Regions from separate parts of the Streptomyces sp. WAC03905 genome, predicted to be linked through region 3. Evidence: riboswitches for the same ligand, from Rfam matches in the RefSeq annotation. Region 3 holds a riboswitch; each other region holds the start of a gene.
The links. A riboswitch is a leader RNA that binds a small molecule or an ion and turns the genes downstream of it on or off. The one in region 3 is predicted to bind cobalamin.

Region 1 (7,783 bases), 340 kb from region 3:
GGCGTTCGCCGCCGCCGAGGGCGCGGAGCTCGACTTCTCGGCGATCGTCCGCACCCTCCGACCGCAGAACGGAAACCCCGCATGACCGCCTACGAGACCATCCTCCTGGAACGCAAGGGCCGCGTCGCCGTCCTCACCCTCAACCGGCCCGAAGCCCTCAACGCCCTCAACCTCCAGGTCATGACCGAGGTCGTGGCCGCCACGGAAGAGCTGGACCGGGACCCGGACGTCGGCTGCATCGTCCTCACCGGCTCCGCCAAGGCCTTCGCCGCGGGAGCCGACATCAAGGAGATGCGTCCGCAGAGCTACATGGACATGTACCTCTCGGACTGGTTCAGCGCCTGGGACCGCCTGAGCCAGGTACGCACCCCCACCCTCGCAGCGGTCTGCGGATACGCCCTCGGCGGCGGCTGCGAGCTGGCGATGCTCTGCGACATCCTGCTCGCCGCCGACACCGCCGAGTTCGGTCAGCCCGAGATCAAGCTCGGCGTCATCCCGGGCATCGGCGGCTCCCAGCGCCTGACCCGCGCCGTCGGCAAGGCCAAAGCCATGGAACTGTGCCTCACCGGGCGAACCATGGATGCCGCCGAGGCCGAGCGAGCCGGGCTTGTTTCCCGTATCGTGCCGGCCGGCGAACTGCTCGCCGAGGCCCTCGCGGTGGCCACGACCGTCGCCGAGATGTCCAAGCCGGTCGCGATGATGGCCAAGGACGCCGTGAACCGCGCCTTCGAGACCACCCTCGCCGAAGGCGTCCGCTTCGAACGCCGCCTGTTCCACGCGGTGTTCGCGACAGCCGACCAGAAGGAGGGCATGTCCGCGTTCGTGGACAAGCGCCCGCCGCACTTCACCCACAGCTGAGCCCGCCCCCGCGTCCGGGGCCGGCAGATCCAGCCTTCCCCGGACCGGGTACTGGGCACGGGGAGGGCCGCCGGGTTTTCGGTGGGTGTGCGGCGGCCGAACTGCGCGCCCTGGCACCCGCTGTGATCAGGGACTCACGGTCTTGGCCGGGGGCCCGCCACGCGGTAGCGTCAACGCGACATAAAGACATAGCGACGACGGCGAGACGGAAGTCCGGTGTGAATCCGGCATGGTCGCGCCACTGTGTGCTGCGGCGGCTCCTCCCGGGGGGCGTCGCGGCGAGTCAGACCCGAGGACCGTCGTCCTGCACCACCGTATGGGACGCGTTGTTCCCCGAGGAGGTTCCATCATGGCCGAGGCCGTCGCTTCCGCTGCCGTATCCACCCCCGCCCTCGCCCCGTCGGCTCCGCTGCCCGTCAAGGCCGTACTGCCCTGGGCGGTCTTCGTCGGCCTGCTGATGCTCGTGGCCCTGTACTTCGTCGGTGCCGAGCAGGGTGCCACCGCCGTGTTCGCCGGCGAGGGCGTGCACGAGTGGGTGCACGACGGCCGCCACCTGCTCGGCTTCCCCTGCCACTGAGAGGCCGCGCACATGTACGCCTCCACTGTCAGAGGTCTCCTGGTCCGCGGCATGCTCGCGGGCCTGATCGCCGGACTCTTCGCCTTCGCCGTCGCCTATGTGGTCGGTGAGCCCCCGGTCCGCGGTTCCATCGCCGTCGAGGAGGCCGCGGCCGCCGGGGAAGCGGCTCCCGCGGCCGGTCACGCCGGTCACGGCGGCGCGGCCGCGCCGGACGCGGCCGCCGAGGAGGAGGAAGAACTCGTCAGCCGGCCGGTCCAGTCGACGGCCGGCCTGGCCACCGGCGTCCTGGTCTACGGGGTCGCGCTGGGCGGCATCGCCTCCCTGGCGTTCTCCTTCGCCCTCGGCCGCGTCGGCGGGTTCAGCCCGCGGGCCACGGCCGCGCTCACCGGCGCGGGCGCGTTCGCCCTCGTCTACCTCGTACCGTTCCTCAAGTACCCGGCCACCCCGCCGGCGGTCGGCAACCCGGACACGATCGGACAACGCACCACCCTGTTCTTCCTGATGATCCTGCTGAGCGTGCTGCTCGGCGTCGGCGCGATCATCCTCGGGCGACGACTGGCACCCCGCCTGGGCAACTGGAACGCGACACTCACCGCGGCCGGCGCCTTCGTCGTCGCCACCGCCCTGGCGTTCGTGTTCCTGCCGGACAACAGCGACGCCGTCCAGCCCGGTTTCCCCGCCGCCCTGCTGTGGGAGTTCCGGATCGCCTCCCTGGCCGTCCAACTCGTCCTGTGGACGGTGTTCGCCATCGTCTTCGGCGCCCTCGCCCAGAAACTCCTCGCCACGCGGACCGAGGACGCGGAAGTGACGGCCCGGCAGCAGGTGCCCGCCCTCGGCTGATCCGCGCACAGCACCACCTGCAGAGCCCTGCCGCCCCCGAAATCCGGAGCGGCAGGGCTCTGTTCGTTGCCCGGCCCACGTCCCTCTGTCCATCATGTGGTCCGCAATGTGGACGGTTCTGCTCGCGCTTCGGAAAATCCGCCTAGGGTGGCCGGTGCAGCTGGTTCGCCCCGTCCGCCAGGCGGGATGCGTCGTAAGAGGGAACCCGGTGGGAATCCGGGACTGCCCCGCAGCGGTGAGCGGGAACGACCGCCGTCATACGCACTGGGACCGGACAACGGTCCTGGGAAGCGACGGCCAGTAGGTGCCCGCCGGGAGACCGGCAGGCGTGCCCGCGAGTCCGAAGACCTGCCCGTTGCCCGCGTGCGGACGATTCCGCGTGCGGACATCCCGGTGACCTCGTGGGCGGGTCGGCGTACACAGCGAGCGGCAGCTGCGGCATCGTCCCCGCGGCGTGGTCCGCCCGCTCCGTCGTTCCCTTCGCGTCCGCGTCCCGTCGCCGGGATGTTCCTGGACACATCTCGCGAAGGAGAGTTCCGTGACAGCGAAGCCCGCAGCCGCGGCAGCACGAGCCACCGTGTACGGCTACCCCCGCCAGGGCCAGAACCGCGAACTGAAGAAGGCCGTCGAGGGCTACTGGAAGGGCCGCGTCACCGCCGACGCCCTCCGGGAGACCGCAGCCGCATTGCGCCGTTCCAACTGGCAGCAGCTCGCCGCCGCCGGCCTCCACGACGTACCGACCGGTGACTTCTCGTACTACGACCACGTGCTGGACGCCAGCGTCATGGTCGGCGCCGTCCCCGCCCGCCACCGGGCCGCGGTCGCGGCCGACGCACTCGACGGCTACTTCGCCATGGCGCGCGGCACCCAGGACGTGGCACCGCTGGAGATGACCAAGTGGTTCGACACCAACTACCACTACCTCGTCCCCGAGCTCGGACCCGACACCGTCTTCACCGCGGACCCCGCCAAGCAGGTCGCGGAACTCCGTGAAGCCCTCGCCCTCGGGCACACCGCACGACCGGTCCTGGTCGGCCCGATCACCTACCTGCTGCTGGCCAAGCCCGCTCCTGGCGTGGCCGCCGACTTCGAGCCGCTGACGCTCCTGGACCGGCTGCTCCCCGTGTACGCCGAGGTCCTCGCCGCCCTGCGGGCGGCCGGCGCCGAGTGGGTGCAGCTGGACGAGCCCGCCCTGGTCCAGGACCGCACTCCGGCCGATCTGAACGCCGCCGCCCGCGCCTACCGCGACCTCGGCGCGCTGACCGACCGGCCCAAGCTGCTGGTCGCCTCCTACTTCGGCCGCCTCGGCCAGGCCCTCCAGGTCCTGGCCGCCTCACCTGTAGAGGGCCTGGCCCTCGACTTCACCGAGGCCGGCGCGGCGAACCTGGACGACCTCGCCGCCGTCGGCGGGCTCCCCGGCAAGCGCCTGGTGGCCGGTGTGGTCAACGGACGCAACATCTGGATCAACGACCACCAGAAGTCCCTGACCACCCTCGGTACCCTCCTCGGTCTCGCCGACCAGCTGGACGTCGCCGCGTCGTGCTCCCTGCTGCACGTTCCCCTGGACGCCGCCGCCGAGCGGGACATCGACCCGCAGATCCGGCGTTGGCTCGCCTTCGCCCGCCAGAAGACGGCCGAGATCGCCACCCTGGCCCGCGGTCTGGCCCGGGGCACGGACGCCATCGCCGCGGAACTCGCCGCGAACCGCGCCGACCTGGCCTCCCGCGCCAGTTCGGCCCTCACCCACGACCCCGCGGTCCGGGCCCGCGCCGCGGCCATCACGGACGCCGACGGACGGCGCTCGCAGCCCTACCCCGAGCGGTCCGCCGCCCAGCGGGCACACCTGGGCCTGCCGCTGCTGCCCACGACCACCATCGGATCGTTCCCGCAGACCGACGAGCTGCGCGTGGCCCGCGCCGACCTGCGCGCCGGCCGCATCGACACGGCCGGCTACGAGGCACGCATCAAGGACGAGATCGAAGAGGTGATCTCCTTCCAGGAGAAGACCGGCATCGACGTCCTGGTGCACGGCGAGCCCGAGCGCAACGACATGGTGCAGTACTTCGCCGAGCAGCTCACCGGGTACCTCGCCACACAGCACGGCTGGGTCCAGTCCTACGGCACCCGCTACGTCCGCCCGCCGGTACTGGCGGGGGACATCTCCCGCCCCGAACCGATGACCGTGCGCTGGACCTCGTACGCCCGGTCCCTGACCTCGAAGCCGGTGAAGGGCATGCTGACCGGTCCGGTCACCATGCTCGCCTGGTCCTTCGTACGCGACGACCAGCCGCTCGGCGAGACCGCCCGCCAGGTCGCGCTCGCGCTGCGCGACGAGGTGAACGACCTGGAGGCCGCCGGTACCCCGGTGATCCAGGTCGACGAGCCCGCCCTGCGCGAGACGCTCCCGCTGCGGGCCGCCGACCACGCCGCATACCTGGCCTGGGCCACGGAGTCCTTCCGGCTCACCACCAGCGGGGTCTGTCCGGACACCCAGATCCACACCCACATGTGCTACGCCGAGTTCGGCGACATCGTCCAGGCCATCGACGACCTCGACGCGGACGTCATCAGCCTGGAGGCCACCCGATCCCACATGCAGGTGGCGCGCGAACTCGCCGCCCACGGCTACCCCCGCGAGGCCGGCCCGGGCGTGTGGGACATCCACTCCCCGCGCGTCCCCTCCGCCGAGGAAGCCGCGGACCTGCTCCGGACCGGCCTCAAGGCCATCCCGGCCGAGCGCCTGTGGGTCAACCCCGACTGCGGCCTGAAGACCCGCGGCTGGACGGAGACCCGCGCCTCTCTGGAGAACCTGGTCACCGCCGCCCGGGAGATCCGCACGGAACTCGCGACCGACGGGTCCTGACGACACCGGTCGCGGGCCGGAGTCCTCAGGGGCGCCGGCCCGCGACCGGCCGTGAACCCATGGGTGTCTTCGGTGTCTTCGGCGCTTTGACGTGGCCGGCCACGCCGGGCCGGACCAGCGGCCGGGAGGGTCTTGACGGGAGTGGAGGCCGCTGGCCACCATGTCCGGGCGAACCAGCTCTGCGTTCTTCGGGAATTCCCAACGCGTAACGCACTTCTCCGAATCGACCGCCCTCGGGATCCGGCGGGGCCTCGTCGACGAGGCGTGCCATCACGATCGAGTGAGCCCTTCCTGGAGGTCGAGCCTTGGGCACCGCGCCGGAACCGCCGCCCGACCACCCGTACGCTTCCCCCGCAGCCCCGATGCTCCCGCCCCTTCCGCAGGCGCCCGGGCGGCTGCCGCTCCTCGGCCACGTCATCCCGCTGGTGCGCAGTCCGCTGGCGTTCCTCGCCGCGCTCCCCGCGTGCGGTGACGTCGTCGAGATCCGGTTGGGGCCGATCCGGGCGGTGGTGGTGTGCGATCCGGCCACGACGCACCACGTCCTGATGGACGACAAGACCTTCGACAAGGGCGGCGAACTCATCGAGCGGCTGCGGGAGGTGATCGGCGACGGCCTGGGACTGTGCCCGCACGACCAGCACCGGCGCCAGCGGAGGCTGGCCCAGCCGGCGTTCCGTCATGAGCGCATCCCCGGCTACGCCGACCGGATGGCGGAGCACACGGCGGACGTGACCGCGGCCTGGCAGCCGGGGCAGGTCCTGGACGTGTACGCCGAGATGACCGGCCTCACCACCAGGGTCCTGCTCGCCTCGATGTTCTCCAGCGCTCTGCCGGGGCGGGCCGACCACGAGGCGCTCCGCCGGGACGTCACCACCGTCGTCGACAGCGTGTACCGGCGCCTGCTGACCCCGCGTCCGCTGCTGCGCCTGCCGACTCCCGCCAACCGCCGCTACCGGCGTGCGAACGCCCGGCTGCACACCGTCGTGGAGTCGCTGCTCGCCCGGCGCCGGACCGATCCCGGTCGCGCCGGGGACCTGCTGGCCGCGCTGGTGTCGGCCGGCGAAGGCACCTCCGTGACGGCGGACGAAGGCCTTTCCGCGTCCGAGGTCGTCGCCAACACGCTGATGTTCCTGCTGGCCGGCATCGAGACCACCGCCTCCGCACTGGCCTGGGCGCTGCACCTGATCGCCGCCCACCCCGACGTCGAACGCGAGCTGCACGCCGAAGTCGACACGGTCCTCGGCGGCGGCCGCCCCCGCCACACCGACCTGCCCCGGCTCGGGCTGACCGGCCGGATCGTCACGGAAACACTTCGGCTCTACCCGCCGGGCTGGCTCTTGACCCGCACCGCCACGGCCGACACCCACCTGGGCGGACACCCCATCGCCCGCGGTACCACCGTCGTCTACAGCCCCTACATCCTCCACCGCCGCGCCGACCGGTTCGAAGCCCCGGAACGGTTCGACCCCGACCGCTGGCTCCCCACGCGCCCACGGCCCGACCGGCAGGCGTTCATCCCGTTCAGCAGCGGCAGCCGCAAGTGCATCGGCGACGCGTTCGCCATCGCCGAGGTCACCCTGACCGTGGCCGACATCGCTTCGCGCTGGACGTTGCGGCACGCACCCGGACCACCTGTCACGCCCGCCAGAAGCGCCAGCCTCTACCCGCGGAACCTGCGCATGCGGGTCGAAGCGCGGCGTCCGCAGTCGCCGCACCCGACCACGAGGAGTCCGCGATGAAGCCGATGCTGGAGGGGAAAGCCGTGCTCATCACGGGTGCGGCGGGCGGGATCGGAGCCGCCGCCGCTCGCGTCTTCAGTGCGCACGGCGCCCGACTGGTCCTCGCCGACGTCAACACCGAGGGCGGCCGGCGAGTGGCCGAGGAGGTGGTGAAGGGCGGTGGCGACGCGATGTTCGTCCGTACCGACATCACTTCCGAGGAAGAGGTGGCCGCGCTGGTCCGGGCGACGGTCAGGGCCTTCGGGCGACTCGACTGCGCCTTCAACAACGCAGGTGTCGACGGAGCGACGGCTCCGCTGCACGAGTCGACCCGGGAGAACTGGGATCACGTGCTGCGGGTCAACCTCACCGGCGCGTGGCTCTGCCTCAAGCACGAGATCGGCCAGATGCTCCGGCAGGAGGGCGGCGTGATCGTCAACACCGCGTCCATCGCCGGCCTGGTAGGGCTCGGCGCGACGCCGCAGTCCGCCTACTTCGCCGCCAAACACGGTCTGGTGGGCCTGACCAGGCAGGCCGCCCTTGAATACGCCCACCACGGTGTTCGCGTCAACGCCATCTGCCCCGGGGCGGTACGCACACCCCTGCTCGACGCCGCCATGCGAGCCGGGGTCATCGCGGAGCAGGACGCCGTAGCTCACACCCCGGCCGGCCGGCTGGCCTCGCCCGAGGAGATCGCGGAGGCGGCCGCATGGCTGTGCAGCGACCGCTCCTCCTTCGTCACCGGCCAGGCCGTGCCCGTCGACGGCGGCTGGACGTGCCAGTGACCGCCCCCTTCGATCCACGACCCCCCGAGGAGGACGACGCCGTGCCGCACGCTCCGATGGAGGTGATGGAAACCTTCATGACGGCCGTCAGGGCCGGCGCCCTCACGGACGCCCTCGCCCTGGTCCATCCCGAGGCCACCTT
Region 2 (7,783 bases), 710 kb from region 3:
CAGCACTCCTGATCGGCAGGACACCCGCTAGGGTGGCGTCACGGCATCGCGTGCCGGTCACCGACCGGGTGAGGCATGGAGGTGCCGTGATGTGCCTTCCGGAGGCATTCACCCATGTCCGTACAGCTGAACCACACGATCGTCCACGCCCGTGACAACCGGGAGTCCGCCGCATTCCTGGCGCACGTCCTCGGCCTGGAGGTCGGGCCCGAGTGGGGGCCGTTCGTCCCCGTCGAGACCGCCAACGGCGTCACCCTGGACTTCGCCACCATCCCGGCCTCGTCCATCACCCCTCAGCACTACGCCTTCCTCCTCTCCGAAGAAGAGTTCGACGTCGCGTTCGAGCGGATCCGCGCCGCGGGGGTCCCGTACTTCGCCGACCCGCACGGCAGGATCCCCGGCGAGATCAACCACAACGACGGGGGTCGCGGCGTGTACTTCACGGACCCGGCGGGGCACGGGATGGAGATCATCACGCGCCCCTACGGGTATCAGGAACCCGTGACGGCGGGCAGGTAGACGACGTTGGGCGCGCCCGTGTCGGGGTGGATCCCGACCCGGGCGCGCACTCCGTAGACCTCGGCCAGCAGTTCTTCGGTGAGCACCGCACGCGGCGGCCCCGAGGCGACGACGCGGCCGCCCGACAGGACGTACAGCCGGTCGCAGAAGGCGGCGGCGAGGTTGAGGTCGTGCAGGACGAGCAGGCTGGTCGCGGGCAGTGCCCGGACCAGGCCGAGGACCTCCAGCTGGTAGCGGATGTCCAGATGGTTGGTCGGCTCGTCGAGGGCGAGCAGCCCCGGGTCCTGGACGAGGGCGCGGGCCACCAGGACGCGTTGCCGTTCGCCGCCGGACAGTTCGTCGAAGCGGCGGTCCGCGAAGGGGCCGGCGCCCACGGTCTCCAGGGCTCCCGTGACGCGCCGTACGTCGTCCGGACCGTCCTGCTGCCAGAAGCGCTTGTGCGGGCTGCGCCCCATGGCGACGACCTCTCGGACGGTCAGCCCGAAGGTGCCGGTGGCGTCCTGCGGCACCACCGCAACGCGCCGCGCCCGTTCCTTGACGGTGAGCGCGTCCGCGTCCGCGCCGTCCAGCAGCACCCGGCCGGCGGTCGCCCGCAGGGTGCCGTAGACGCAGCGCAGCAGGGTGGTCTTGCCGCTGCCGTTGGGGCCGACCACCCCCACCGTCTCGCCGGGCCGGGCGGTGAGGTCGATCCCGTGGAGGAGGGTGTGTCCGTCGGTCTCGTGGCTCAGGCCTTCGACGGCGAGTCCCACCGGCCGGGAGGCGCCGGCCGTCGCGGGCGGCGCGATCGGCCCGGTCGACCCGGACGGTTCGGTCGTCGCGGTCATCCGGTCACTCCTTCGGTGCGGGTGGAGCGGCGCAGCATCCAGAGGAAGCAGGGCCCGCCGACGAGGGCGGTGACCACGCCCACCGGTATCTCCTCGGGGGCGGCGGCGGTACGGGCGACCAGGTCGGCCAGGACCAGGAACACCGCACCGCCGAGCGCGGCGACCGGCAGCAGTGCCCGGTGGCCGGCGCCCACGGCCATCCTGGCGGCGTGCGGGACCATCAGCCCGACGAAGCCGATCGCCCCGCTGCAGGCGACGAGCACGCCGATGACCAGTGAGGTCAGGACGAACACCGCGGCGCGGAAGCGTCCGGTGTCCAGGCCCAGGGTGTGCGCGCCCTCCTCCCCGGCGAGGAGCAGGTCGAGCGGCCGGGCGAGGGTGAGGAGCAGTGCCCCTCCGACGATCAGCGCTGCGGCGGGCAGGGCCAGTTCCTCCCAGCGCGCCCCGCCGAGTCCGCCGAGGGTCCAGAAGAGCACGGAGCGGATCTGGTCGGGGTGCGCGGCGAGGACGAGGACGAGGCTGGTGAGGGCGGACAGGATGTACTGGACGGCCACGCCGGCCAGGATCAGCCGGCCGGTGGTCATGGTGCCGCCGCGCCGTGCCATGGCGTAGACGGCGACGAGCGCTGCCATGGAGCCGGCGAACGCGGCCAGCGGTACGCCCATGCCGAATCCGGCGGCGGCCGAGCCGAAGACGATCACGAGGACGGCTCCGGCGGAGGCGCCGGAGGAGGCCCCGAGCAGGAAGGGGTCCGCGAGCTGGTTGCGTACGAGGGCCTGGAGCACGGTGCCCGCCACGGCGAGCCCCGCTCCTACGACGGCGCCGAGCAGGATCCGCGGCATGCGCACGTCCCACACGATGGAGGCGAAGGCTCCGGTGGGCCGGTCCCCGGCGAGACCGCCGAGGACGATGTCGAGCACCCGGTCGGGGGCGATCCGTACGGGGCCCAGCGCCAGGCCGGCGAGGGCCGACGCGGCGAGCGCGGCGGTGAGTACCGCGAGGACCGCCCCGGTGCGCTGCCTCACGCGGCGTTCGGGTGGAGCTGGCCGCCCAGCGCCTCCACGGCGTCCGCCACCCGGACGCCGAGGACGACGGAGGAGAGCGGCAGCACGACGAACCGCCGGTTCTTGACGGCGGGCACCTCGGCGAGGGCCGGGTCGTTCAGGAGTCGCTGCTTCTTGGCCTCGACGGTGGTGCCGCCGTAGTCGTAGATGAGGACGACCTCGGGCTTGCGCTCGATGACCTTCTCCCAGGCGACGTCGCCGAAGGTGTCTTTGAGGTCGGCGAAGACGTTCGTGCCGCCGGACAGGGAGATGATCTCGTTGCCTATGCCGTTGCCGCCGGAGGTGGAGGCGGATGCCTCGCCGGAGTCGTAGGCGAAGACGGTCGGCCGGGGGCGGTCCTTGACCCGTGCGGTCACGGCGTCGATGCGGCGCTGCTCGTCCGCGATGAGCTCCGTTCCGCGGTCGGGCACGCCGAAGGTCCGGGCGACCTCGGTGATCTCGGTCCGGAGCTGGTCGAGGCCGACGGCCCCTTCGGTGCAGTACTCCACGTTGAGGCGGGAGTTGATGCCGGTGCGGGCGAGTCCCTCGCGGTCGCGGCCCTGTGCCTTGTCGAAGGCGCTGGCGTAGCCGCCGTAGACGAAGTCGGGGTCGGCTCCGAGGAGGACCTCCTTGGAGGGGTATTCCTCGGCCAGCACCTTGATCTTGTCGTAGGCGGGCCGGTAGGCGGGCAGTACGGCGTCGTCGAGGTAGGCGGTGCCGGTGATGCGGTCCCCCAGGCCGAGGGCGAGCAGCAGTTCGGTGGAGTGCTGGTTCATGGTGACGGCGCGCCGCGGCGGAGCCTGGTAGGTGCTGCTCACACCGCAGTTGGTGACGGTGTACGGGAAACCGGGCGCGGCGGCGGGGTCGCCGGTGGCACTGTCCGGGCCGGCCCCGGGTGAACCGGCGCAGCCGGTCAGGGATATGAGGAGCGCGAGGGGGGTGAACGCGCGCAGGGCGGCGCGGGAACGCGACATGGCGGGGCCTCTCCGGGGGATCCGCGTCCCCTGGTCGACGTGAAGGAGCAGGGGCGGTGCGTCAGTGTCTGACTCCCGGTCTCCCGCGTGGGGAGACCGGTCACAGTGGCGGGACCGCACCGGAATCGCACCGGTTTCCTGTCCTGCACCGCCTGGTTACGCGCCCAGTCTGCCAGAACGCCCACGTGGGGTGGGGTGGGGGCCGGATTCGGCGGGGGTCCCCGTGGCTTCAGCGGACCAGGTGCGCGTCCTCCTCGGCCCACCGCCGGAACGACCGGCCCGGGACGCCGGTGATGCCCGACGGGCCGCGCGGCCGGCGGGCACGACCTACGTCGTGATCAGGTCCATCCCGGGGTACCGGGCGGGGACGAAGCCCGCGGCACGGTACACGGGCTCGCCCGCGGAGCTGGCGTGCAGTTGGACGTAGTGGACGCCGAGTCCGTTCAGCCACTCGACCAGCCCGGCGACGATCCGTCCCGCATGGCCCTGCCCGCGGGCCGCCGCCTCCGTGACCATGCCGTCGATGTAGCCGCGCCGCCCGTCCGGCCACCGCGGCCCGGGCAGGTGGTACGTCACCCAGGCCATGCCCGCGGCCAGCAGCGGCTCACCGGGCCCGCCGCCGACGACCAGACAGGTGCAGTCGGACCGGTCCCCCGCGACCCGTTCGGCGAACCAGCCGCGGGCGATGGCCCGCCACGGCGCGTCGGCCGGTCCGGGGTCGACGCCGAGGGCGTCGAGCGCGGCGGCCCTGAGCCGGATCAGTTCGGGTATGTCGGCGGCGGTCGCCGTACGGGGCTGCATGGTCGGTGTCCTCCTGGGGCTCCCCAACTGGCTGCATACAGCACGAACTTTAGGCACGCACGCCGGCCGGCCGGCGTGCGGGGCTTCCCGGTCGGACGGCAGGACCGGGCCTCACTCGGTCCAGGTGCGCAAGCGCGCCGGGGTTCCAGCGAATTGGCCGCCCCGCGGCGTCAGCGGCAGAGCTCCAGGATGGTGTCGTCGAAATCGGGGAACTCCTCGGCCGCCAGCTCGATCACGGCGCCCGCCGTGCGGCGCGCGTCGGGAGCGAACCGCTCGGCCACGGCCGTCAGCGCCTCGTCCGGGCGCGAGGTCCAGGCGGCGCCGTACGGCGCGGCCGCCTCGTACGGTCCGCAGCCGTCGGCCAGCAGCCACAGGAAGTCGCCCAGATCGCGGGACACGACGGCCGTCTCCCCCTCGGACCCGAGGAACACCACCGGCTGGTCCGCCACCGCCAGCCCCGGCCGGACGAGCCAGAACGCCGCGTACCCGCCCGTGCCGTCCTGGCCGAAGACGCGGAAGACGCCGCCGTCCAGCTCGTTGTTGCCGGTCCAGGCCCGGAACCAGTCCGTGGTGTCCTCGGCGGACAGGAAGGCCTCGAAGGGCTCGAAGTCGACGCCGTCGCCCTCCGCGTAGTCGAAAGGCGCCGCCATGGCGGCCGCGAGCGCGGCGGGGAACTGTCGGTCGTCGGTGAGCGTCACTCGCACACACTACCGAGGCGCTGCGGCCGCAGTTCGATCAAGGGGGTCGGGAGGAAGCCGCCGCGGGCGGTCCCCGAGGGCATCGGGCCCCCTCGCCGCTCGGGAGCGACCGGTTTCGGCCACCCCCTTGACCGCTCTGGTCCAGACCAATAGTTTCCGGCATGCACCGCCGCACGCGCTCACGCCCACTCCTCGCATCCGCAAAGGAAGCCCATGCGCCGCAGCATGCTCGGCAGACTGGCCGTAGCCGCCTGTTCCCTCTCCCTCCTGACCGCTTTCGCCCCCGCCGACGGGGACGCGTCCGCCCACGGAGGAGCCGGCCGCTCGTACAAGAAGGTCGGCTACTTCACCCAATGGGGCGTCTACGGAAGGGACTTCCAGGTCCAGGACCTCGACGCGAACGGCTCCGCCGGCAGACTCACCCACATCAACTACGCCTTCGGCAACGTCAGCGCGGACGGCAAGTGCTTCACCGGGAACGTGCCCGGCGAGGCCGACGCCTGGGCCGACTACGCCCGTCCGCTCGACGCCGCGAACTCCGTCGACGGGGTCGCCGACACCTGGGACCAGCCCCTCGCCGGCAACTTCAACCAGCTGCGCGAGCTCAAGGCGAAGCACCCCGGCCTCAAGGTGCTGATCTCGCTGGGCGGCTGGAGCTGGTCCACGCACTTCTCCGACGCCGCGCTCACCCCTGCCTCCCGCAAGGCATTCGTCGCGTCCTGCATCGACCTGTACATCAAGGGCAACCTCCCCCAGGACGGGACCCGGGGCGGGGCCGGAGCCGCCGCCGGCGTCTTCGACGGGATCGACCTCGACTGGGAGTGGCCCGGTTCCGCGGGCGACACCGACACCACCTACCGCCCCGAGGACAAGCGCAACTTCACCGAACTGGTCAAGGAGTTCCGCAGCCAGCTCGACGCGTACGCGCGCAGCCAGAAGCGGGGCACGAAGTACGAGCTGACGGCCTTCGTCCCGACCGCCCCCGCCAAGATCGACGCGGGCTTCGACGTCCGCCGCATCATGCGCGACCTGGACTTCGTCAACCTCCAGGGCTACGACTTCCACGTCTCGGGCGAGCCGAGGACCGCGCAGCAGTCCGCGCTGTACGCCCGGGGCGACTTCAGCGTCCAGGGCACCGTGGAGGCCTGGCAGCGACGCGGGGCGCCCGCGCACAAACTCGTGATGGGCATGCCGTTCTACGGGCAGGGCTGGACCGGCGTCAGCGGCGGCGGCGACGGCATGGGCCAGCCCGCCACCGGGCCGGCCCCCGCCACCTGGGCCGCCGGGTACGAGGACTACAGGGCGCTGAAGAAGCTGGCGGACTCCGGCGCGTACCAGGTCCACCGCGACCGGCGCAACGGACACGCCTGGCTCTTCGACGGCTCCACCCTCTGGACCTACGACGACCCCCAGGTGCTGCGCGCCAAGACCGGCTACATCCGGGAACACGGCCTGGGCGGCGCGATGTTCTGGTCGCTGGACGCGGACACCGCCGACGGCGAGCTGATGACGGCCGTCGACCGGGGCCTGCGCGGCCGCTGACCGGCGCCGCCGGGCCGTGGACGTCCGTCCGGCCCGGCGGCGCCCCTCCACGTACCCTCCCCGCATGACGCAGACGCAGACGCCTTCGACGGTACGGGCGGTCAACCACCTCACCGCACGTTGGGCCGCGCGGGCCGCCACCGGCGGGGGCACGGTCTTCACCGCGGCCGGGGTCTGGCCGCTGCTCGCGCTCCTCGCGGACGGCTCCGCCGGTCCGGCCCGCACCGAACTGGCGCAGGCCCTGGGTACGCCCGCCGGGGACGCGGCGGGCGCCGCGCGGGAGCTGCTCGGTGCGCTGGACGGCGTACGGGGGCTCAGTACCGCGACCGGCCTGTGGGTCGCGGCCGACCTGCCGCTGGAGGACGGCTGGTCGGCGAAGCTGCCGCCCGGCACCCGGGGCACCCTGACCGGCGTGCCGGAGGCGGACACGAGGGTCCTGGACGGGTGGGCGGCGGAGCGGACGGGCGGCCTGATCGAGCGCATGCCGGTGTCCCTCCGGCACGACACCCGTCTCGTCCTCGCGTCCGCGCTCGCGCTGACGCTGAAGTGGGCCGAGCCGTTCCGGGAGTTCCCCGGCCGCCCGTCCGAGGGGCCCTGGGCGGGACGCGGTGTACGGCAGCTGGTGCGCACCACGTCCTCACTGGACCCGGTGCGGGTCACCCGGGGCCCCGCGGGGCGGGTCACGGCCCTGACCGTCACCGGCGCCGAGGGCATGGACATGGACGTCCACCTGCTCCTCGGTGATCCGGCGGCGCCTGCCGCCGAGGTACTGGCGACCGGCATCGCCGCCGTCTCCGGCGACCTCCCGTCCGTGCGCGGCGACGCCCTCCCGGACGGGACGCCGGGCCCCGGGCTGGCGATCGGGACGGTGGACGCGTTCGGCCCGCGGCCCGTGCTGTCGGTGTCCACGGTCGCCTTCTCCCTGGCCGCGGAGCACGACCTGCTGGCGGACGCGGCGCTGTTCGGACTGCGCACCGCGACCGACAGCGGCCGCGGGCACTTTCCCGGCATCAGCACCGGACCGCTGGCGATCAGTTCGGCCCGGCAGTCGGCGACGGCCCGGTTCCACGCCGCGGGATTCGAGGCGGCCGCCGTCACCGCCGTCGCCGCCAGACCGGGCGCCGCCGCCCGTCAGCCGGGGTACCGCGCCCGGAGGGCCCGGGTCGCCTTCGACCGGCCGTTCGGATTCCTGGCCGTCCACCGGGTCTCGCGGCTGGTCCTCGCCGCGGGCTGGGTGGCCGATCCGGAACCGCCGGTGGAGCAGCTCCGGGGCACGGGCGGACCGCTCACCCCGCCGTCCTTCCCCGGAGCGCGGCCGCCAGCGCCGCCGTCTCACTGAACTCCGGGACCCGGCCGGTGCCGCCGCGGCCGGACACCGAGAG
Region 3 (7,783 bases):
TGGCCATGCTCTGCGACATCCTTCTTGCCGCCGACACCGCGAAGTTCGGTCAGCCCGAGATCAAACTCGGTGTCATCCCCGGCATCGGCGGCTCCCAGCGCCTCACCCGCGCCGTCGGCAAGGCCAAGGCCATGGAGCTGTGCCTGACCGGCCGCACCATGGACGCCGCCGAGGCCGAGCGCGCCGGGCTGGTCTCCCGGATCGTCCCCGCCGACGAGCTGCTCGCCGAAGCCCTCGCCGTGGCCACGACCGTCGCCGAGATGTCCAAGCCGGTCGCGATGATGGCCAAGGAGGCCGTCAACCGCGCCTTCGAGACCACCCTCACCGAAGGCGTCCGCTTCGAACGCCGCCTCTTCCACGCGGTGTTCGCGACCGCCGACCAGAAGGAGGGCATGTCCGCCTTCGTGGACAAGCGCCCGCCGCACTTCACCCACGGCTGAGCACACCGGGTGACCCGGGGCGGCACACCCACCGCCCCGGGCCGCCTGCCCCGCCGGGAGGAACAGGCCCATGCCGTCTCGCGTCCCGGGCACCACGTGTGATCAGGGACTCATCCGCTTGGACCAGCAAGGTCGCGGACTGTAGCGTCACGCCGACATCTGCACATAGCAGCGACGGCGAGACGGAAGCCCGGTGTGAATCCGGCATGGTCGCGCCACTGTGTGCTGCGACGACACTCCCCATCCGGGGTGGCGGCCGCGGCAAGTCAGACTCGTCAGCCGCCCCGTCCAGTCCACCGACGGCCTCGCCACCGGTGTCCTGGTCTGCGGCGTCGCCCTGGGCGGCATCGCCTCCCTCGCGTTCTCCTTCGTCCTGGGCCGCGTCGGCGGCTTCAGCCCGCGGGCCACGGCCGCGCTCACGGCAGCCGGCGCCTTCACCACGGTCTACTTCGTGCCGTTCCTGAAGTACCCGGCCAACCCGCCGGCCGTCGGGAATCCCGACACCATCGGGCAGCGCACCACGCTGTTCTTCCTGATAATCCTGCTCAGCGTCCTGCCCGGCGTCGGCGCGCTCATCGCGGGCCGCCGGCTGGCCCCGCGGCTGGGCAACTGGAACGCGACGCTGACGGCGGGCGCCGCTTTCGTCGCCGCCGCGGCGCTGGCCTGACAGGTACTCCCGGACAACACGGACGCCGTCAAGCCCGAGTTCCCCCCGGCCCTGCTGTGGGAGTTCCGGGTCGCATCGGTGACCGTCCAGGTCGTGATGTGGGTCGTGTTCGCCGTCGTCTTCGGCGTCCTCGCCCAGCGGCTCCTGGCCCACCGCGCTGACCGCGCCGGTAGGGAAGCTACGGCCCCGCAGCCGGTCTCGCCCTCGGCTGATCCTCGCACCGAAGCCACCTTCAGAGCCCTGGCGCCCCGGACAACCGGGACGCCAGGGCTCTGTTCGTGCAGGTCAGGCGTGGTCGCGGGCAAGGCCGGCGCGGACCTCACGGGCAGCGACCACCAGGTTCTCCAGGGACGCACGGGTCTCGGGCCAGCCACGGGTCTTCAGCCCGCAGTCGGGGTTGACCCACAGCCGCTCGGCCGGAATGGCCTCCAGGCCCGTCCGCAGCAGAGCGGCCGCTTCCTCAGAACTGGGGACGCGCGGGGAGTGGATGTCCCACACGCCCGGCCCGGCCTCGCGGGGGTAGCCGTGGGCGGCCAGTTCCCGAGCGACCTGCATGTGCGAGCGGGCGGCCTCCAGGCTGATGACGTCCGCGTCGAGGTCGTCGATGGCCTGCACGATGTCGCCGAACTCGGCGTAGCACATGTGGGTGTGGATCTGGGTATCCGGCCGGACCCCGGAGGTCGTCAGGCGGAACGCCTCGGTGGCCCAGGCCAGGTAGTCGGCGTGGCCGGCGGCGCGCAGCGGCAGGGTCTCACGGAGAGCCGGCTCGTCGACCTGGATCACCGACGTCCCGGCCGCCTCCAGGTCGTTCACCTCGTCCCGCAGGGCGAGCGCGACCTGGCGGGCGGTGTCGCCCAGCGGCTGGTCGTCCCGCACGAAGGACCAGGCGAGCATGGTGACCGGCCCGGTCAGCATGCCCTTGACCGGCTTGGCCGTCAGGGACTGCGCGTACGAGGTCCAGCGGACGGTCATCGGATCGGGCCGGGAGACGTCCCCGGCCAGCACCGGCGGGCGGACGTAGCGGGTGCCGTAGGACTGGACCCAACCGTGCTGCGTGGCGAGGTAGCCGGTCAGCTGCTCCGCGAAGTACTGGACCATGTCGTTGCGTTCGGGCTCGCCGTGCACCAGGACGTCCAGACCGGTCTTCTCCTGGAAGGAGATCACCTCCTCGATCTCGCCCTTGATGCGGGCCTCGTACCCGGCCGGGTCGATCCGTCCGGCCCGCAGGTCGGCACGGGCCGCGCGCAGTTCGTCGGTCTGCGGGAACGAACCGATCGTGGTGGTCGGCAGCAGGGGCAGACCCAGATGGGCCCGCTGGGCGGCGGCGCGCTCGCCGTAGGGCTGGGCGCGGCGGCCGTCGGCGTCGGTGACGGCCGCGGTACGGGCGCGGACGGCCGGGTCGTGCGTGATGGGGGAGGCTGTCCGGGAGGCGAGGGCGGCCCGGTTGGCGGAGAGCTCACCGGCCACCGCCGCGGTGCCGGACCTGAGGCCCTTCGCGAGGGTCGCGATCTCGGCGGCCTTCTGCCGGGCGAAGGCGAGCCAGCGCACGATCTGCGGGTCGACGTCCCGTTCCGCGGCGGCGTCGAGCGGGACGTGCAGCAGGGAGCACGAGGCTGCCACGTCCACCCTGTCGGCCAGGCCGAGCAGGGTCCCGAGGGTGGTCAGGGACCTCTCCAGGTCGTTGACCCAGATGTTGCGGCCGTCCACGACCCCGGCGACCAGGCGCTTGCCGGGCAGTCCGCCCACGGCCGCGAGGTCGTCGAGCTGAGCGGCGGCCGGGCCGGTGAAGTCGAGGGCGAGGCCTTCGACGGGCGCCTTCGCCAGGACGGGCAGGGCCTCCCCGAGCCGGTCGAAGTAGGAGGCGACGAGCAGCTTGGGCCGGTCGGTGAGTGCGCCCAGGTCACGGTAGGCGCGGGCGGCCGCGTTGAGATCGGCCGGGGTGCGGTCCTGCACCAGGGCGGGCTCGTCCAGCTGCACCCACTCGGCGCCGGCGGCACGCAGGGCTGCCAGGACCTGGGCATATACGGGCAGGAGCCGGTCGAGCAGGGTCAACGGCTGGAAGTCCGCCGCCACGCCGGGTGCAGGCTTGGCCAGCAGCAGGTAGGTGACAGGACCGACCAGGACGGGACGGGCGGTGTGACCGAGGGCGAGGGCCTCTCCGAGCTCGGCGACCTGCTTCGCGGGGTCGGCGGTGAAGACGGTGTCCGGCCCCAGCTCGGGGACCAGGTAGTGGTAGTTGGTGTCGAACCACTTGGTCATCTCCAGCGGCGGCACGTCCTGTGTGCCCCGGGCCATCGCGAAGTAGCCGTCCAGTGGGTCGGCGGCGACCGCGGCCCGGTGGCGTGCGGGGACCGCGCCGACCATGACGGTGGTGTCCAGGACGTGGTCGTAGTACGAGAAGTCCCCGGTGGGTACTTCGGTGAGGCCGGCCGCGGCGAGTTGCTGCCAGGCGGTACGGCGCAGGCCGGCAGCGGTGGCGTGGAGGGCGTCGGCGGTGACGCGGCCCTTCCAGTAGCCCTCGATCGCCTTCTTCAGTTCACGGTTCCCGCCCTGACGGGGGTAGCCGTGGACGGTGGCACCTGCTGCCGCTGCTGCAGACTGGGTGGTCACGGAGATCTCCTTCGCGAGATGAATCCCTGAGATCCCGATGGGACACGTCAGGCACGAAGGGGTACCGGAAGCGGACGGCCCCGACCCCTACGGCCGGCCGTTCTCGCTCTGTACGCCGACCCGCCCACGAGGTCACCGGGATGTCCGCACACGGAATCGTCCGCGTGCGGGCAACGGGCAGGTCTTCGGACTCGCGGGCACGCAGGCCACTGGGCCGGCACCTACTGGCCGTCGCTTCCCAGGACCTCACGGTCCCAGTGCGTATGACGGCGGTCGTTCCCGCTCACCGCTGCGGGGCAGTCCCGGATTCCCACCGGGTTCCCTCTTACGACGCATCCCGCCTGGCGGACGGGGCGAACCAGCTGCCCGGCCAGCCTAGGCCGTGCGCCCGCTGGGCGACGACCGCCGTCCATTATTCGGACGAGCGAACGAGACACAGCCGCCCGGAGCGCAGCTGGTCACCGAGCAGAGATCGCACATGTTTTCGGCATATTCAAACAGGCGATAACCCTCTCAATGTTGCACGTGTGCCAGCAGGGGGCGAGATGAAGTACGACCTGTCCGACCGCCTCGTCATCGGGATCGCCTCGAGCGCCCTCTTCGACCTCACCGACTGCGACACGGTCTTCCGGGAACAGGGCGAGGACGCGTACCGGTCCTACCAAGAAGACCATGTGGACGACATCCTGACCAAGGGAGTGGCCTTCCCCTTCGTCCGGCGCCTGCTGTCGCTCAACGACCTCGCGGATCCCTCCGATCCACTGGTCGAGGTCATCATCCTGTCGCGCAACGACCCGGATACCGGACTCCGCGTCATGCGCTCCATCGCGGCGCACGGCCTGCACATCAGTCGGGCCGTCTTCCAGCAGGGCCGGCCGTCACACCGCTTCATGCCCGCCTTGAACATGTCCTTGTTCCTCTCGGCCAACGGATCCGATGTTCGGGAAGCGGTGACCGACGGAATGCCGGCGGGACACGTACTCGCGACGGAGCGGGTCGATGACGAAGCCGACCAGGAACTCCGCATCGCCTTCGACTTCGACGGCGTACTGGCCGGGGATTCCTCCGAGCAGGTCTTCCGCACGGTCGGCATCGAGGGGTTCCGCGCGTACGAGGTCCTCAATGTGACCACCCCTCACGACCCCGGACCCTTGAAAGAATTCCTTGCCGGCATCAACCGCATCCAGCGTCGCGAAGAGGAGGAGCGCCACAAGGATCCCGCCTACCAGCCCCGTCTCCGGGTGTCCCTGGTCACCGCCCGGGACGCCCCCGCACACGAACGTGCCGTGCGGAGCCTGAAGCAGTGGGGCCTGCGCGTCAACGACGCCTTCTTCCTCGGCGGCATCGACAAGGCCGCCGTGATGAGCGCCCTCGACCCGCACATCTTCTTCGACGACCAGGTCTCCCACCTGAACGGCACGGCACCGGCCACCCCGAGCGTCCACGTGCCGTTCGGAGTCGTCAACGCTCATCCGTCGGGGCCGGCATGAAACGCGGGCTGTTGCAGCCGGCTGCTGACGGCGGGTCGAGCCAGCTCAGGCAAAGCCTGCCTCGCGTCCGGGCGGCGTGGCTGTCAGTGGTTCCTGTCACGATCGGAGTTCGGACCATCGCATTGCACCGGGGGAATGGGCCGGATCAGAGCAGCGACCCTGCGTGGTCGCGTGAAGAGCGGAGGCCAGCATGCCCAACCGGTACGTAGGGCTCGCAGGCTTCGGCCAGCCACTGGATCTCACGAAGCATGACCTCGGAGTGGCCGGCGGGGCCGTCCTGCTCGAACAACTCCTCAGCGACCGACGGTTGCCCGTGCCTCTTCGCGGGCTCTCGTGCGCGGAGGTGTGCGAGGAGCGGGGCTTCATCGAGCCGATGTCGGTGTACCGGCGGCTTGGCAAGGTCGTCGCCGCCCACATGCGCAGCGCCGCCGAAGACCGGCACCACGGTGGCGGGGAGCAATCCGCGTGAGATTCAGGCCCGAAATGCGGCGGCCCGCCGGGCTGGCGTGCTGGCCTCACCTCCCGTCGGGCTCCCCACTCAATGATGTCGCGGTAGGGGGCATCGACGGAATCATCGTGCCGGCAGTACACCTGTCCCTGCGGCAATGCTTCACCGTCCCCAAGGCCGCGCCACTGCCTCTCGCTCGGCGGGGTGCGGTCGTCCGGCGAAATCAGCTCCTTGTTGCAAGCGCAATCCAGCTGGACCCGCCATCGGTAGTACCGGTCCGGGTCCGGCGCGAAGAACGGCCACAGCACGGGAGGAATCCCCCTGCGTCGCTCGGAATTGAATTCCTCGTACTCGCGCAGGACGGCCGTGCGCCGCTTTGCCCGGCCGGGAAGCCGGCGCGCTTCGGCGGCGGTCGCACACCTGCGGCAGGGTCGGTCACGTTCGAGTCCTCTCGCACAGCGAAACACTGCTGCCGACGCTAGAAACTCTGAGGTCGAACCGCTGCCGGAATAGCGATCGCTTCGCTTGAACGAAGGAGACGAGGCTGTCGCCGCTTCGCCGTCCGGTGGATGACTGCACCCGTGTCACCGGCAAGGACGGCCGGGCGCGACCCCAACGACGTCGGGTTCCACGCGACAAAGTCCGTGGTCACGACGCATCGGCACGCCATGCGCCAGCAACATGCGCGACCGCCGCCGGGTGTGCCTCCGTGGTCAGCCCCAGGGGCTGATGCTGACCATTTGCTGACCAAGAGCTCGTCATCACGCCGCTGACCTGCGGAAACGTCCAGATGTCAGATGTAGGACTTGATCATGGTGCGCAGCAATTTGAGCTCCTAGAAGACGGCTCCCTGCCCGCTTTCTGCAGGTCAAGGGCGGTCTGCACTGTACACCGGGAGGCGTCGGGTCGGAGATCTAGAGGAAAATCCACTGCCTCGGATGAGAAGGCTTCTGGCCTGCACTGCCGTGGGCATCAGGCCGTCGTGACGCTGCCGGACCGGGCTTCGCGTCGGCCAGACTCTCCGGAACGTGGGGGACTGATGCTGACCAGATGCTGACTTATCTGACGGCACGTCACTCAGTCGTGCCGATCCCCCAGCTGCCGACCGCCAGGGCCTGCAGGACCGGTCCCTGTGCCTGCCTCCCCCTCAACCCGTACGAACGTCCCTGGCGTCTTCGCCGCCGGCGACGTCGTCGACCACACCCACCGGCCCAGCCATCACCGCAGCCGGTTCGGGCTGCTCAGCGGTCCTGGACGCCGAGCGCTGCCTCGACGCCATGAGCGACAGCAGCACGGACGCTGGCATGGCGCAGGTCAACGCCTGACTGGCTGGCCCTCGTGCCAGGGTGGGGTCGGCGCTGACGATGTGCGCGCTTACGCCCTTCATGCGCCCCTGCTCCCCCACGTAATTTGCGACGTCGGCCTGTAACACCCGTACGAACGTAGGGGGAAGCAGCTTGAAGCGAGCAGACGTGCTGAGGGATCTCGCGCAGCCGTGGAACGTGGCCGTTCACTCGACATCGGACCTCGCGGGCAGCGTTGCCAAGGCTGCGACCGCGGACGACAAGGCCAAGCGGGAGAAGAACCAGGCCCCTCTGCGCCGCAAACCAGAGCTTCGTCCACTCCCTTTGAAGCCACTCGGTCTGTCGCTCCAACTGACTCCCTGGGACGTACTCCACGCTCTGGGCCGGGCCAACGTCCTCGCCCGCCAAGGCGCGGGGCGAGGGCTTGCCGAGCACTGGGCCAGCCTGAAGTACTGCCAGGCCCTCACGGGCAACGACGGTCGCTACATGGCGCTGTCCACCGAGGGCCGTAACCCCAGGCGCCACTACGCGGCCACACAGTCGGGCGAGCTCGGCATCGGTTTCGCCCTGGCCCTCGCCCGGCGCGTACTCGCCGCTCAGTACCCGGATCACTCGGTCTCGGTCATCGACGCCGAGTTAGCCATGCGGGCCGGCTGGGAGCTGACCGGCAGGGAGGCGGGACGCAGCAGTGCCCCGCGCCGGCCGGGCTTCTTCCTGGAGGTGTGGAAGCCGGGCGAGCCGTCCCGGGTCATCCCGGTCACCTGCAAGGGCACTCACGGCAACGCCACCCAGGTCCACAAGCAACTGGCCACCGCCTCCGCCGA
Region 4 (7,783 bases), 330 kb from region 3:
GGGCGGCCATCCCGCCGACGGCGTGGGCGCCGCGCTTGTGACAGGTACGTACGAGGAGTTCGGTGTAGGCGCGCATGAACGGGGCGGTCATCGTGACGGCGGCCCGGTCCGGGAGCTGGAAGTCGGTACGGTGGCCGAAGGTCTTGATGAGGCTGAACAGGTAGTCCCAGCGGCCCGCGTTCAACCCGGCGCTGTGCTCGCGCAGTTCGTAGAGGATCTCCTCCATCTCGAACGCGGCGGTGATCGTCTCGATCAGGACGGTGGCGCGGACCGTGCCGCGGGAAATCCCCAGGAGGTCCTGGGCCATTACGAAGACGTCGTTCCACAGGCGGGCCTCGTACCGGTTCTCCAGTTTGGGGAGGTAGAAGTACGGGCCGTGGCCGGCGTCGATCTGGCGCTGCGCGCAGTGGAAGAAGTACAGGCCGAAGTCGACCAGGGAGGCGGGGACGGGTCGGCCGTCGATCTCGAGGTGTTCTTCGAGGAGGTGCCAGCCGCGCGGGCGGACCATGATCGTGGCGAGGTCCGTACCGAGGCGGTACTCCTTGCCCCCGGGCGTGGTGAAGTCGATGCGGCGTGCGATGGCGTCGAGCAGGGTCAGCTGGCCGCCGATGACGTTGTTCCACTTGGGGGCGGTGGCGTCCTCGAAGTCGGCCATCCAGACCTTGGCACCGGAGTTGAGGGCGTTGACGGCCATCCGGCGGTCCGGCGGGCCGGTGATCTCCACCCGGCGGTCGGTCAGTCCGGGCGCGGGCGGCGCCACCCGCCAGTCGGGGTCGGCGCGGACCGCGGAGGTGGCGCGGGAGAAGTCCAGCGGTGTCCCCGAGGCCAGGTTGCCGGAACGGCGGCGGCGCTCCTTGAGGATCTCCAGGCGACGCTCTGCGAAGGCCGCATCGAGGCGGGCGATGAAGGCGAGCGCAGCCGGGGTGAGGATCTCGTCGTGGCGTGCACCCGGTGTGCCGAGGACTCGGACACCGGCGGTCAGGGACGTGGACATCTGGTTCTGCTCCTCGGGGGTGGGCAGCCGGCGCCCGAGGCAGAGACCTCGGGCGCCTTCGGACGACGACGGTCGGAGGCCGGGCGTGGCCGGACGGGGGGAAGGAGCGGCTCCTAGTGGAACTGCTCCTCCTCGGTGGAGCCGGCGAGCGCGGTGGTGGAGGAGGCCGGGTTGACCGCGGTGGAGACCAGGTCGAAGTAGCCGGTGCCGACCTCGCGCTGGTGCTTGACCGCCGTGAACCCCTGGGCCTGGGCGGCGAACTCGCGCTCCTGGAGGTCGACGTAGGCGGTCATGCCGTGCTCGGCGTAGCCGCGGGCCAGGTCGAACATGCCGTGGTTGAGGGAGTGGAAGCCGGCCAGGGTGATGAACTGGAAGCGGTAGCCCATGGCCCCGAGCTCGCGCTGGAACTTGGCGATCTGGTCGTCGTCCAGGGCGGCCTTCCAGTTGAAGGAGGGCGAGCAGTTGTAGGCCAGCATCCGGTCCGGGTACCGCGCGTGGATCGCCTCGGCGAACTCGCGGGCCTGCGCCAGGTCCGGGGTGCCGGTCTCCACCCAGATCAGGTCCGCGTACGGGGCGTAGGCGAGGCCGCGGGCGATGACCGGGGCCATGCCGTTGCGGACGTGGTAGAAGCCCTCGGCGGTGCGCTCGCCCGTGCAGAACTCCGCGTCGCGCTCGTCGACGTCGCTGGTCAGGAGGGTGGCGGCGAGGGCGTCGGTACGGGCGATGATCAGGGTCGGGGTGTCGGCGATGTCGGCTGCGAGGCGGGCGGCGTTGAGGGTGCGGACGTGCTGGGAGGTCGGGACGAGGACCTTGCCGCCGAGGTGGCCGCACTTCTTCTCGGAGGCGAGCTGGTCCTCGTAGTGGATGCCGGCCGCACCGGCCGCGATCATCGCCTTGGTGAGCTCGAAGGCGTTCAGCGGGCCTCCGAAACCGGCCTCGGCGTCCGCGACGATCGGCGCGAGCCAGTCCGTCGTGTCGGTGCCGCCCTCGGCGGTGGCGATCTGGTCGGCTCGCAGCAGCGCGTTGTTGATCCTGCGCACCACCTGCGGGACCGAGTTGACCGGGTACAGGCTCTGGTCGGGGTAGGTGTGCCCGGCCTGGTTGGCGTCGGCGGCGACCTGCCAGCCGGAGAGGTAGATCGCCTGAAGCCCGGCGCGCACCTGCTGGACCGCCTGGCCACCGGTCAGCGCCCCGAGGGCGTGGACGTAGTCCCGCTCGTGGAGCTGTCGCCACAGCCGCTCGGCGCCGCGCCGGGCCAGGGTGTGCTCCTCGCGGACGCTGCCCGAGAGCCGCACCACGTCCTCGGCCGTGTAGGTCCGCTCGATGCCCGCCCACCGCGGGTCCGTGGCCCACTTCTGCTTGAGCTGCTCGGCGGCCGCCGTCGTGTTCGTGTCTGCCATGACCGTCACCGTCTCCATGAATCGTTTGGTCTGCCAACGCGCTCGTTCATCGCGGCGAGCTGATGGCACTCTGTGCCGCGTATCGGGGGTGCCGGCCGCCGGGCCCTGGGTGGAACTGAGCAATGTTGCAGGTCAGCCGAGCGTGGACTGCCGGGATCGCCGACGTCAGGGCGTGCGTCGTACCTGGAGTGTCCCTCTCGACTGCCGGGGTCCGGCGGCCGCAGGACAGACTCTGACAGCGGCACGCAGTGCCATCAATGAGGTATGCATGCCAACTTCTGCGAATCTTCTGCGGCCGTTCTGCCAAGGTTGCGAAGGGGGTGAACGGCCGCACCATGCGTAACCTGAAGCCGGTCGAGGCCGGAGGAGGCCAGGTGAGCAAGACGTACGCGGGGGCGCGGCTGCGGAGGCTGCGCGAGGAGCGCCGGATGAGCCAGGCGGAGCTCGCCCGGGTCCTGGGCATCTCCCCGAGCTACCTGAACCAGATGGAGCACGACTCCCGTCCGCTCACCGTCCCGGTGCTGCTCCGGCTGACCGAGGCCTTCGGAGTCGACCCCGGGTTCTTCTCCGAGCGGGATACAAGCCGCCTCGTCGCCGACCTGCGCGAGGCGCTCGCGAGTGAGGTCGCCGAGGCCCGGGTTTCCCCCTCCGACCTGGCGGAACTGGCCACCCGGATGCCGGCCGTGGCCGCCGTCCTGCTGGATCTGGGGCGGCGCAGCCAGCTCCTGGCGGAGCGGCTCGCGGACACCGCGGACGGACGGGACGGCGGCCCGGCGGCGCCGCGTTCGCCGCACGAGGAGATCCGCGAGTTCTTCTACCGCCGCCAGAACTACCTCCACGACACCGACCTCGCCGCCGAGGCCCTGGCCCGGGAGATCGGCATCCGCCCCGGGGAAGTCGTCCGGGTGCTGTCGCGCCGCCTCACCGAGCACCACGGACTCCGCCTTGCCGCGGACTCCGACCGCCTCCACCACTTCGACGCGGACGCACGGGTCCTGCACCTGTCCGGCCGGCTGCGGCCGGGCCAGCAGGCGTTCCGGATGGCCACCCAGCTCGCCCTGCTGGAGTACGGGGCGGAGCTGGACCGGCTGGCTGCCGAGGACTTCCCGCAGGACTCACCCGCCCACGGCCTGGCCCGGATCGGCATCGCGAACTACTTCGCGGCCGCACTGATCCTCCCGTACGGTGCCTTCCACACCGCGGCCGAGGAGTTCCGCTACGACATCGAACGCCTCACCGACCACTTCGGCATCGGCTACGAGACCGCCTGCCACCGCCTCAGCACCCTCCAACGCCCCAGGCTGCGCGGGGTGCCCTTCTCCTTCGTCCGCGTCGACCGCGCCGGGAACATGTCCAAGCGGCAGTCCGCCACCGGATTCCACTTCTCCCGCGCGGGCGGCACCTGCCCGCTGTGGAACGTGTACGAGGCCTTCGCCGCGCCCGGCCGCATCCACGTCCAGGTGGCCGCCATGCCCGACGGGCAGCGCTACCTGTGGACCGCCCGCGCCGTCACCCGTCACCGCGGCGGCTGGGGCGAACCCGGCAAGACCTTCGCCATCGGCCTCGGCTGCGAGATCCGCCACGCGCCGCGGCTCGTCTACTCCGACGGCCTCGACCTGGACAACGCCTCGGCGGCCACCCCCATCGGGATGGGCTGCCGGCTCTGTGAACGCCTCGACTGCCCGCAGCGCGCGGTTCCGCCCCTCGGCCGCCCTCTCGCGGTCGACGAGAACAGCAGCACCTTCATCCCCTACCCGGTCGCCCGCGACCGCGGGTGAGCACCGGACCCGGCCCAGCCGGCGCGCCTCCGCCTCGGTCACCGGGTCCCCCGCCCGCACGGCGGGCAGCTCGGCAGACGATGCGCGTGCTCCGACTTCAGGGCGCGCGGCGGTGGGTCTGGACTTACTAGGACGTCCAACTATATGTTCGTGGCACAAGGTCCGCGGTGCAGGGAAGCCGGTGCAAAACCGGCACGGTCCCGCCACTGTGACCGGGGAGTGCGCTGCCGTTCACACGCCACTGACGAGGTCGGTCGGGAAGGCGGGCGGCGCGCGGTGATCCGGGAGTCAGGATACCGGCCGCGGATGTTCCGTGTTGTCCACGAGGATGGAGCAGACACGCATGGCACCGGTTTGTACCCACGACCCTGGTGATCCGGCGGAGCGCACCCGCACCACGTCCGTGCGCTCGTAGTTCTCACGGCTTTCCGCAGCGGTGCACCCCCATCCGGGTGCCGTCCGCCGGTCCGTCGTGCCATCCCCGGATCCAACCTGACGAGAGCAGGCATCCATGGTCCGTGAACTCACCCATTTCATCGGCGGAAAGCACACCCCCGGCATGTCCGGGCTCTTCGCCGACGTCTACGACCCGAACACCGGAACCGTCCAGGCCCGCGTGCCGCTGGCCGGTCGCGCCGACACCGAGGCGGCGATCGCCAACGCGGAGGAAGCGCAGGCCGATTGGGGCCAGTGGAATCCCCAGCGGCGTGCCCGGGTCCTGCTGCGTTTCCTCCGGCTCGTCGAGGGCGAACGGGAGGACCTGGCCCGCATGTTGTCGGCCGAGCACGGCAAGACCGTCGCCGACGCCCACGGTGATCTGCAGCGAGGGCTGGAGGTGGTCGAGTTCGCCGCGGGGATCCCGCACCTGCTGAAGGGCGAGTTCACCGACAACGCGGGCACCGGGATCGACGTCTACTCACTGCGCTCGCCGCTGGGCGTGGTCGCGGGCATCACCCCCTTCAACTTCCCTGCCATGATTCCGCTCTGGCAGGCCGCACCCGCACTGGCCTGCGGCAATTCCTTCATCCTGAAGCCTTCCGAGCGTGACCCGTCGGTTCCGCTGCGCCTCGCCGAGCTGTTCCTGGAGGCCGGACTGCCGCCGGGTGTGCTCAATGTGGTCAACGGCGGCAAGGAGGCCGTCGACACCCTGCTGGAGGACCCTCGCGTACAGGCCCTCGGCTTCGTCGGATCCACCCCGATCGCCGCGCACATCTACGCCACGGCCGCCGCCCACGGCAAGCGTGCCCAGTGCTTCGGCGGCGCCAAGAACCACATGATCGTCATGCCCGACGCCGATCTCGACCAGGCCGTGGAGGCCCTCATCGGCGCCGGCTACGGCTCCGCGGGCGAGCGGTGCATGGCCATCGCCGTCGCCGTCCCCGTCGGCGAGGACACCGCGAACGCCCTGGTGGCCAGGTTGAAGCAGCGGATCGCCACCCTGCGCGTGGGCCGCTCCGACGACCCCGGGGCCGACTTCGGACCGCTGGTCAGCCGCGACGCCCTGGACCGGGTGAACCGCTACGTCGGCATCGGAGCCACCGAGGGCGCCGAACTCGTCGTCGACGGCCGCGGGTTCACCCTGCCCGGACACGAGAACGGCTACTTCGCCGGAGCCACCCTCTTCGACCGCGTGACCCCCCAGATGCGGATCTACCGCGAGGAGGTCTTCGGCCCGGTGCTGTCCGTCGTACGGGCCGCCGACTACGAGGAAGCCCTGCGCCTGCCCACCGAGCACCCGTACGGCAACGGCGTCGCGATCTTCACCCGCGACGGCGACACCGCACGCGACTTCACCCGCCGGGTGGGCGCCGGCATGGTCGGCGTCAACGTGCCGATCCCCGTCCCCGTGGCCTACCACACCTTCGGCGGCTGGAAGCGGTCCGGCTTCGGCGACCTCAACCAGCACGGCCCCGACTCCGTCCGCTTCTACACCCGCACCAAGACCGTCACCTCGCGCTGGCCCTCCGGGGCCAAGGAGGCCGCGAGCTTCACCATCCCGACGATGGGCTGAACGCCGTGACGACCACCCTCACCGAGGACCAGCTCGCCCTCGCCGAAGTCACCCTCGACTTCGCCCAGGAGCAGCTCGCCCCGCACGCCGTCGCCTGGGACCAGGACAAGCACTTCCCCGTCGACGTCATCCGCCGGGCCGCCGCGCTCGGCCTCGCCGGCGTCTACGTCCGTGAGGAGAACGGCGGTTCGGGCCTGTCCCGCGCCGACGGCGTCCTCGTCTTCGAGACCCTCGCCACCGGCTGCCCGTCCATCGCCGGATACCTCTCCATCCACAACATGGTCGCCTGGATGGTCGACCGCTACGGCGACCGCTCCCAGCGCGAGCGCTGGCTGCCCGGCCTCTGTACCGCCGCGACCCTGGGCAGTTACTGCCTGACCGAACCGGGCGCCGGGTCGGACGCCGCCGCGCTGCGCACGCGCGCCGAGCGGCAGGGCGACCACTACGTGCTGACGGGGGTGAAGCAGTTCATCTCCGGAGCCGGCGCGTCGGACGTCTATGTGGTCATGGCGCGGACGGGTGACGCCGGCCCGGCCGGGATCTCGGCCTTCGTCGTCGAGCGCCAGGACCCGGGGGTGTCCTTCGGGCCCAACGAGCGCAAGATGGGCTGGAACGCGCAACCCACCCGCCAGGTGATCCTCGACGGCGTCCGCGTCCCCGCCGACCGGCGCCTCGGCGCCGAGGGCGGCGGCTTCCGCATCGCCATGAACGGCCTCAACGGCGGTCGCCTCGGCATCGCCGCCTGCTCCCTCGGCGGCGCCCAGAGCGCCCTGGACCGCTCGCTGTCCCACCTGGCCGACCGCGAGGCCTTCGGCAGCCGCCTGCTGGACGCCCAGGCCCTGCAATTCCGCCTCGCCGACATGGCCACCGAGCTGGCAGCCGCCCGCGCCCTGGTCCGGCAGGCCGCCGAAGCCCTCGACACCGGGGATCCGCTGGCCCCGCGCCTGTGCGCCATGGCCAAACGCTTCGCCACCGACACCGGGTACGCGGTCGCCGACGCCGCCCTTCAGCTGCACGGCGGCTACGGCTACCTCAGCGAGTACGGCATCGAGAAGATCGTCCGCGACCTGCGGGTCCACCAGATCCTGGAAGGCACCAACGAGGTCATGCGCGTCATCGTCGCGCGCGGACTGACGGAGACCCTGCGATGACCAACGAAGCCCCTGAAGTCCGCGACGACCACGTCCTCCTGCGCACCGAGGGCCACGCCGCGTACGTCACCCTGAACCGCCCCAAGGCACTGAACGCCCTCAGCCACCCCATGGTGCTCCGTGTCGAGCAGGCCCTCACCGCCTGGGCCGAGGACCCCTCGGTCGAGCTGGTCGTCATCGAGGGCGCCGGCGATCGGGGACTGTGCGCGGGCGGGGACATCCGGGCGATCCACGAGGACGCCCGCTCCGGCGGCACCGCCTCGGCCGACTTCTGGCGGGACGAATACCGGCTCAACGCACTGATCGCCCGCTACCCCAAGCCGTACGTCGCCCTGATGGACGGCATCGTCATGGGGGGCGGGGTCGGCGTCTCGGCCCACGGCAGTGTCCGCATCGTCACAGAACGGTCGAAGGTGGCCATGCCCGAGACCGGCATCGGCTTCGTCCCC

Region 1: it holds a riboswitch for cobalamin, as region 3 does, so the genes downstream of both, metE (5-methyltetrahydropteroyltriglutamate--homocysteine S-methyltransferase) here and metE (5-methyltetrahydropteroyltriglutamate--homocysteine S-methyltransferase) in region 3, are expected to answer to the same signal.
Region 2: it holds a riboswitch for cobalamin, as region 3 does, so the genes downstream of both, AC2RP6_RS04625 (ABC transporter substrate-binding protein) here and metE (5-methyltetrahydropteroyltriglutamate--homocysteine S-methyltransferase) in region 3, are expected to answer to the same signal.
Region 4: it holds a riboswitch for cobalamin, as region 3 does, so the genes downstream of both, AC2RP6_RS06400 (CoA-acylating methylmalonate-semialdehyde dehydrogenase) here and metE (5-methyltetrahydropteroyltriglutamate--homocysteine S-methyltransferase) in region 3, are expected to answer to the same signal.

What each region holds. Positions count from the first base shown of each region.
Region 1 covers NZ_JBXYDZ010000003.1:747,471-755,253, reverse strand. Annotated here, with positions in the region: gene mmsB (3-hydroxyisobutyrate dehydrogenase) at 1-85, shown strand, start outside; gene AC2RP6_RS06380 (enoyl-CoA hydratase) at 82-858, shown strand; gene AC2RP6_RS06375 (CbtB domain-containing protein) at 1,208-1,435, shown strand; gene AC2RP6_RS06370 (CbtA family protein) at 1,448-2,275, shown strand; cobalamin riboswitch at 2,433-2,633, shown strand; gene metE (5-methyltetrahydropteroyltriglutamate--homocysteine S-methyltransferase) at 2,814-5,138, shown strand; gene AC2RP6_RS06360 (cytochrome P450) at 5,444-6,877, shown strand; gene AC2RP6_RS06355 (glucose 1-dehydrogenase) at 6,874-7,641, shown strand; gene AC2RP6_RS06350 (nuclear transport factor 2 family protein) at 7,683-7,783, shown strand, end outside.
Region 2 covers NZ_JBXYDZ010000003.1:376,835-384,617, forward strand. Annotated here, with positions in the region: partial or broken gene AC2RP6_RS04605 (N,N-dimethylformamidase beta subunit family domain-containing protein) at 1-31, shown strand, start outside; gene AC2RP6_RS04610 (VOC family protein) at 115-519, shown strand; gene AC2RP6_RS04615 (ABC transporter ATP-binding protein) at 492-1,343, opposite strand; gene AC2RP6_RS04620 (FecCD family ABC transporter permease) at 1,340-2,368, opposite strand; gene AC2RP6_RS04625 (ABC transporter substrate-binding protein) at 2,365-3,360, opposite strand; cobalamin riboswitch at 3,403-3,539, opposite strand; gene AC2RP6_RS04630 (GNAT family N-acetyltransferase) at 3,688-4,161, opposite strand; gene AC2RP6_RS04635 (SMI1/KNR4 family protein) at 4,332-4,859, opposite strand; gene AC2RP6_RS04640 (glycoside hydrolase family 18 protein) at 5,073-6,401, shown strand; gene AC2RP6_RS04645 (serpin family protein) at 6,466-7,740, shown strand; gene AC2RP6_RS04650 (PfkB family carbohydrate kinase) at 7,688-7,783, opposite strand, start outside.
Region 3 covers NZ_JBXYDZ010000003.1:1,090,567-1,098,349, forward strand. Annotated here, with positions in the region: gene AC2RP6_RS07890 (enoyl-CoA hydratase) at 1-440, shown strand, start outside; partial or broken gene AC2RP6_RS07895 (CbtA family protein) at 661-1,272, shown strand; gene metE (5-methyltetrahydropteroyltriglutamate--homocysteine S-methyltransferase) at 1,393-3,717, opposite strand; cobalamin riboswitch at 3,877-4,095, opposite strand; gene AC2RP6_RS07905 (5'-nucleotidase) at 4,263-5,207, shown strand; gene AC2RP6_RS07910 (hypothetical protein) at 5,398-5,676, shown strand; partial or broken gene AC2RP6_RS07915 (thioredoxin-disulfide reductase) at 6,797-6,980, shown strand; gene AC2RP6_RS07920 (hypothetical protein) at 7,113-7,783, shown strand, end outside.
Region 4 covers NZ_JBXYDZ010000003.1:756,704-764,486, reverse strand. Annotated here, with positions in the region: gene aceB (malate synthase A) at 1-994, opposite strand, end outside; gene aceA (isocitrate lyase) at 1,108-2,394, opposite strand; gene AC2RP6_RS06405 (short-chain fatty acyl-CoA regulator family protein) at 2,769-4,172, shown strand; cobalamin riboswitch at 4,307-4,491, shown strand; gene AC2RP6_RS06400 (CoA-acylating methylmalonate-semialdehyde dehydrogenase) at 4,684-6,183, shown strand; gene AC2RP6_RS06395 (acyl-CoA dehydrogenase family protein) at 6,180-7,334, shown strand; gene AC2RP6_RS06390 (enoyl-CoA hydratase/isomerase family protein) at 7,331-7,783, shown strand, end outside.